One region of the Paenibacillus sp. JT31N11 genome, then DNA from elsewhere that is predicted to be linked to it. Evidence: riboswitches for the same ligand, from Rfam matches in the RefSeq annotation. Region 1 holds a riboswitch; each other region holds the start of a gene.
What was found. A riboswitch is a leader RNA that binds a small molecule or an ion and turns the genes downstream of it on or off. The one in region 1 is predicted to bind ZMP and ZTP.
Positions count from the first base shown of each region.

Region 1 (2,260 bases):
GAAAGTATCCAGCTCCGGCGAGTGCTCGTTGTGCTGGTTTGCCTATCCCGGTCGGAAGGTCGTTTTCAGGTTTTGGTTCATTGATATTTGTCAACGCTATTTCTCCCTTCTCCTTAAGTAGTGATTTCCGATCTTGAATTGATGATTGTAAGTTTCTCTCTATCATAGCAGGTAATATATGTCATGAGTTCTTATCGACTGCTCCTTTTTGAAATAACGCGTTTGGGAAGGTTTTTTGAGCTGCCGTGGCAGCTCCTTCGTAAAGCTATCTATCGTGCTTCGTTAGCTGAATGCTTATTTCGAATTTGGAATTGAATATCTTGATTTGAAACATGAATAAACTTTACCAACAATGCGATTTTGTTTTCAGCATTGATGCGTTCCCAGTAAAAGTCTGCTATATCATTAATTGAATCGAATAGTGGTACTTCGAAAGGGTCGCCTTCAAATGGTTTTAGTACAGCATTCTGCTCTGAGTTGTACGTGTGAATGCAGTGACCAATGCCACTCTTAAATTTACTGTATTGATAACTATTGCGTAAGCAAACTGAAGGGTCGTTGTCGTGTGTTTTTAAAATCGACAAACTATACTGTTTAAGTTCTGTGTTTATCACGGCTGAAATTCTCGGTGTAAAGTGCGGAGCATCTGGTTCAAACTCTCGAAGCATTAACGATTGTTCAAAGGACCGGTTATGCTGCAACCCATCATAGATAGTATCAGTTTGATCACCATTCGAGACAATGTGCATGTTCACCCTATGTCGGATAGGATAATAAATAATAAGTGATGGATCTTCCATTTTGGCAGGATCAAATACTTTGTTCTTTACGCCCCATCCGTCCAGTTCAAAGACGCGGTTGCGGCTATTCACGCTTCTCCCCATAATCCAATAAACCTGTACATAATGCGACCTAGAAGGAGTCATTCCTACGATAAGCGTTCTTCCGGGATATGGGTTTTCAAACAAATCGTGTTGAACTGTTTTCATTGCTCTTGCTCCTCTCGAGTAAACATAAAGAGGTAAGGGGAAATTCCCCTTACCTCTGCCCAGGCGTACGGCCATAACCTATATGCTTCCTCATGGATCCCCATGCTTCGCCAGTCACATATAAGTTCTAAATTACTTCCAATAATAGAAATTACTGCTAGTAAAATCAATTATGACAATGGCTTAACTAGCACCAACGGAACTACGCTCTACTGTCCGTTAGCGTAGTAATAGCTACAGCCTATAAAAAAGTCGACAGCCTACTGTGTTGTTATTAAGCTCTCGTACCCGTTCGTATTATGAGGTCACCAGATCTTTCTGGTGGACCTCATTTTTATGTGGTCGTAAGATAGCGGTAGCCGGTGATCGAACGTTCGTACCCGTGGGACTTGGATCCCGAGAGCTATTCCGTTCATCCCCCTACTTGTTAAACCATGATTAGGCTGGTTGGGACAAAGATCCCGAATAACAAGCGATACTGTGGACGACAAGAAGGTTAGGGTTGCCGGTGAAAATAAGTTAAGGAGTGGTGGAATGAACCCTGTCATTGGATTGGACGTATCAAAAGGAGAAAGTCATGCACATGCTTTTTCAGATCGAGGAACGCCTTACGGAAAGACCTTTCGATTTGAGCACAATCTGGAGGGATTAGCCTCCTTCCTTCGTTATGGGTTTTACGATATAAAGTAATTCTGCGTAGTAATTAGGGTATCCTGCCCGTTCGTAACGACAGTTTCAACACATACCTTATATCTTATGTATCGAAAAAACCAGCCCCCTTAAAGGACTGGTTCACTGCAGCTAGCTATCGTCTCCGGTTTGGGCGTTTCCGTACCTCTGAAACGGTTGTCCACATTGGCCTGTTAGATTGATTAACGAATAAATTCAATTTCCGGGTGCTCCGGTGAAGGACCTTGGAGTAAATCGCCGGACATGTATCGCAAGTGTCGGTCGAAGAAAGCTATGACATAATCGCGTTGGACTGCAATTGCCTGCGCCGGATCGATGGTACCGATCGACTCTTGGATCACCGTATCGGGTAAGCCCAGCTTTTCTTTCAATTGTGGCAAAATCGCCGGGTAATCAGTAAACGTAAAATGCATGCCTTGAGGCGCGTTCAGATCAAGCTTCCAGCCGGCTGAATGCTCCCACAACGACTTCCAGTCCGGCCTCGTCAAGTGGGAATCGGGTCCTTCCTCCTTGTAATACCCTGAGCCCAACAACATGAAGGGCCGATCCAGACCTTCCGTCGCGACCGGAAGCAGAGAATC
Region 1 covers NZ_JBWDNQ010000030.1:41,096-43,355, forward strand. Annotated here, with positions in the region: gene AC0YNV_RS39085 (helix-hairpin-helix domain-containing protein) at 1-94, opposite strand, end outside; gene AC0YNV_RS39090 (IMP cyclohydrolase) at 270-989, opposite strand; ZMP/ZTP riboswitch at 1,040-1,117, opposite strand; partial or broken gene AC0YNV_RS39095 (IS110 family transposase) at 1,524-1,658, shown strand; gene AC0YNV_RS39100 (alpha/beta hydrolase family protein) at 1,862-2,260, opposite strand, start outside.

Region 2 (2,260 bases), on a different contig from region 1:
TGCAGCATGACCGCCTCGCATGCCGATACAGCCCCCGTCATTTGTCCGGTTATGAAACTCATATCCGCCTGTACATCTTCATACTTGTTTCCTGTCGTCAGCCGGGTTACCATCGAGCCCATGGACGCACCAAGCGCCGCGGCTAGGGCAGCCACGCTTCCTCCTCCTGGAGTAGGAGAAGCGGAGCCCGCTTTCTCCAAAAAAGCATGGATCGATTGCTTCCATGAATCGCTCATATGTGCAGCCTCCCCACATCCTGCTGCAGCTTTAATGCATGCAGGACATTCTCGAATAATATCGTCGTGGTCAATGTGCCCACACCCCCAGGGACCGGTGAAGAAGCCGCTACATGATCGGCCGTTTCCAGAGCGGCATCACCGGCAATTCCACTGCCATCTTGCCTGACATTGATGCCTGCGTCAATGAGAGTCAGCCCGGTATGAACCATCTCCGGGGTAATCAGGTTCAATCGGCCCGCAGCCGTGACCAGCACGTCCGCAGCCTTGATCATTCGAGCCAGATCAGCCGTACGGGAATGGCACACGGTCACAGTTGCGTTCAGGTGCAGCAGCATTTGCATCAGAGGCCGGCCTACCGTCTCCCCCCTGCCGACAACGACAACATGCTTGCCGCTTAGCGGGATTCCCGCAGCCTCAATCAATCGGATGCAGGACTGCGGGGTAGCCGGCCGCAGACCGGGTTCATTCATCATGCAGGCAAGCTTATTGGCCGGGGTAATACCGTCAATATCCTTCAGCGGATCCAGCGCAGCCGCAAGCCGGCTGGAATCCAATCCCGCTGGCAGCGGAAGCTCGATCAGGATGCCGTGAATGCTGTCATCCCCATTCAACCGCTGAATCTCCCGGAGCAATTCAGCCTCCGTGACGTTCTGCTCGAAAGTCAGAAGCTCGAAGCCAATATCCAGCTTCCCGGCAAGCCGCCCCTTGGCGTTGGCATAGGCTGCCGAGGCCGGGTCTCCATTTACCATCAGGACCGCAATTGCCGGTGCAATCCCTGCTTCCTTCCATTCCTGAACCTGTGTCTTGATGAGCCCGCCTGCCTCATCAGCGAGCGGTTTTGCCTTCAACAGCTTGGCCATGATCGAATGCCTCCCTCATGCAATAGGTAAACAAAAAAAAGCATCTGAAAGGACCCGTGCTCTTAAGCACATCTTCCTTCAAATACTTTGCCCAGGCGTACGGCTATGACAGAGCGGCCGCTGCACCCCAATTAACTGATAGCGGAGGTCAGCATGGATACGCTCATTCAGTCGCTTGCTTCCTCGTGGTTAATCCACGCTGCGCCAGTTGCACGCGACCCTTATTCCAATGCTGTCATTATAGCAGAAACAAGGTCCAGAAGAAACGGCTATTGACGTCCTCTGGAGGATATATTGGCATTCCCCCGACTGTAACGGAATGCAGCCGCTTGACAACGTCGTCGAATTGATTTATCTTTAAATTAAGATATTTAATATAAAAGAAAATGAGGTGAGCAGCGTGAGTCAACCTCCGGATACTTCTTTACAGCTATTCGTTACTTTATCACGGGCGAATCAATGGGTTAGCGCACATATACAGCAGGATATTCGCAAATACGGGTTGAACCCCACTGAATTTGGTGTGCTGGAGCTGCTGTATCATAAGGGAGAGCAGCCTCTGCAGCAGATTGGCGAGAAAATATTGATGACAAGCGGCAATATTACCTACGTCATCGACAAGCTGACGGCCAAAGGATTAGCGCGGCGCAAGGCATGTCCTACGGACAGGAGAGTAATTTTCGCAGAGCTTACGGAGCAGGGGACCGAGCTGCTTGAGCGGATTTTTCCAGAGCATACCGTGGCGATTCAGAAGGCGGTAGCCGGTCTCACGGCTGAAGAGCAGACACAGGCCATTCAACTGCTTAAGAAGCTGGGCCTTGCAGCCCAGGCAAGCTTCATCTAGTTAGCTGCTTGCATTCAGAGCTACAGAGAAGCTGCGCATGCGGAACGTCTTCAGAATATTCGAGGGGGATGAGCGTGTTCACCGCTTGTCACTTGTCTAAAAATCCGTTGCAGACTGTTTCCGTCTGATACGCGGTATGATAACCGGCTTTTTGAGACGATCAATTGTCATATTGAGGCTATACCCTAATTATATAAAACCACTAATGGAGGTCATTTCTATGCAAACCTTAATATACGGTCCAACTTTACAAGGCAGAGGCGCATTTGACGGCGGCAAAATTACAGAGCAGAAACCAATCGGCTTTACCGGGGACG
Region 2 covers NZ_JBWDNQ010000007.1:21,161-23,420, forward strand. Annotated here, with positions in the region: gene AC0YNV_RS22800 (cyclodeaminase/cyclohydrolase family protein) at 1-236, opposite strand, end outside; gene AC0YNV_RS22805 (bifunctional 5,10-methylenetetrahydrofolate dehydrogenase/5,10-methenyltetrahydrofolate cyclohydrolase) at 233-1,099, opposite strand; ZMP/ZTP riboswitch at 1,182-1,321, opposite strand; gene AC0YNV_RS22810 (MarR family winged helix-turn-helix transcriptional regulator) at 1,500-1,943, shown strand; gene AC0YNV_RS22815 (pirin family protein) at 2,164-2,260, shown strand, end outside.
Region 2: it holds a riboswitch for ZMP and ZTP, as region 1 does, so the genes downstream of both, AC0YNV_RS22805 (bifunctional 5,10-methylenetetrahydrofolate dehydrogenase/5,10-methenyltetrahydrofolate cyclohydrolase) here and AC0YNV_RS39090 (IMP cyclohydrolase) in region 1, are expected to answer to the same signal.

Region 3 (2,260 bases), on a different contig from region 1:
TGGCCGAATACATCCCACTGGCGGTTCCGCTCGTCCATATCGTTGTATTCCATGATGTAATACAGCTTGGAGTGTCCTTCCTGATCGACCCAGAAGTCATAAACCTTCATTCCAAGGCGTTTGAAAATTCCAAGGGTGTGGTTGGCGAAACGGGCATTCATGGCTTCCATCTTCCCGGCATGAACGGAATAGATACGCAGTTCGTACAGCAAGTTAATATCCTCCCTAGGTAAAATGATTGCTTTCCTGTTAGATCCTGCCCGCTGTGAAGACGCTGCCAACAGGGGGCATATCTGATATATTCCCGCATTTTGCGGTCAAAAGCAATGGCCGCTGCGGATATTCCGGCTATTCCGTCTGCTATTCACTCATCCGGCCGGGGCGATAATAGGGATAATCCATTTTTTCCTGAACCTGCCGGGCGACCTCCGGAGTGCTTAATGAATCGACGAGGAACAAGCCAAGATCAAGGGATGCGGAGACGCCGCCGCCCGTGAACACATTGCCATCCCTGACAACGCGGGACTTTACGACCTCTGAGCAATAAGGGGCAAGCAGGTCATATGCAGAAGGGTTCGTCGTAGCCCGTTTATCAGTCAAGAAACCAGACGCCTTAATCTCCACATCGCGTGCAGTTTTCACCCACGAGACAAAATCGGGGTCATGCCTAAGCTGCCTTGTAGAAAATCCGCCGGGGATAAAAATCAGATCATATCCGGAGAGATCCGGATAGACATGCGGGATTTTTATGGTTAATCCCCGATCATCCGTGATTTCCGCCTTCGTCGAACAAAAATCCCATGACACCGCTTCTTTGACTCCCAAAATGCCCAACCAGGTTACAGCTTCGTAAAAACCGCTAAAATCCAGCGTCGTCATTCCGTCAAATAAAATAAATGCCATCTTCATTCCCGTACACCGGCCTCTCGTTTGTCTGGTATAAAACAAAAAAAGCACCCGATCTGAAGAGAATCAAGTACTTTGCCCAGGCGTACGGCTGTTTGTCGGTGCGCTCCCTCATGGTTATCCATGTTTACGCCAGTAACGCACCGTTTCATGCTAGTGTTATAATCTTACATTCTTCTGCTGGAAAGTTCAAGGAGATAAAAGGAGATAAATCTCCGCCTGGTTTGTTTAGCCTTCAGCCTTCATCCTTCACTGCTATAGCCCTGTGCCTCCAGGTTCTTGCGGCTGGTTTTCATGATGAACATGTACATGAGAGCAAAACCCGCCACGCCCAGCAAAGCCGTCCCGGCGCTTATCCGGTACATCGCATGCGCGCCAAGATTCTGGAATATCCAGCCCCCGGTGACGCCCGCTACGATCCCGGACAGCCCTCCCCAGCTGAGGGCGTATACCGCTTGACCCGAGGCCCGGTATTCCTTCGGAACGAGCAGGGCGGTCAATTGCGTGCCTACATAATAATAACCTGCAAAAGTAAGACAGTGCAGGGCCTGAATGAAGATGATCTGATAAGGGGTTTCCGCCACCGACATCAGAAACCAGCGCAGCGCGTAAAGCAGACTGACAACGGCCAGACAGAAAATCATCGTTCGTTGACTTTTGCGCAAATACCGGTCAAATAGCAGGTAAACCGGAATCTCGAAGATGGATGACAGAAAAGCGGACCAGCCGATCAGAGAGTTTTTGCCTCCCAGATCGGAGATATAGATCGAAACAAATGTGTTGTTCATGGAGTTTGGAATCGAAATGAGAACGCCGATGACAAGGAACATGATAAACGGTTTGTTGGCCCATATTTGACCATAACCGACCGGGGCTCCTTTACGGCTGCCCGTTTTGCCTCCGCGGGGCAGCTTCAAGGCCAGGGCGATGGAGATGAGCATCATCACCCCGTACACGATCCACAGCTGATGAATGCCAAGTCGCTCGATGACCGGTCCTGTCGCCACCGCCATAACGGCCCACCCGAGGGAACCCCACAGACGGAAGCTGCCGAACTTAAGGCCTGTCTTGTCGGCCACATCGAGATTGAGGCTGTTGCTTTGCGAGAACAACGGGCTCTGGAAGAAAAAATAGAGCAGCATGAACGTAAAGATAAGATAGCCCGCGTTCAGAGAAAAGACGATCTGCATGACCACGGCATTGCCGATCAGCAGCATGAGCAGAACGCGCCTGGCATTCTCCAGCCGGTCGCTCCAATATCCCCAGAAGGGGTTGGAGAGGAGGGAGATGAACGGGCCTCCGGCGAGCAGCAGGCCAACCGTAAAGTTGGACATGCCGGTTTCCTTCAAATAAA
Region 3 covers NZ_JBWDNQ010000007.1:297,161-299,420, reverse strand. Annotated here, with positions in the region: gene AC0YNV_RS23945 (NIPSNAP family protein) at 1-212, opposite strand, end outside; gene AC0YNV_RS23940 (DJ-1/PfpI family protein) at 361-909, opposite strand; ZMP/ZTP riboswitch at 977-1,056, opposite strand; gene AC0YNV_RS23935 (MFS transporter) at 1,149-2,260, opposite strand, start outside.
Region 3: it holds a riboswitch for ZMP and ZTP, as region 1 does, so the genes downstream of both, AC0YNV_RS23940 (DJ-1/PfpI family protein) here and AC0YNV_RS39090 (IMP cyclohydrolase) in region 1, are expected to answer to the same signal.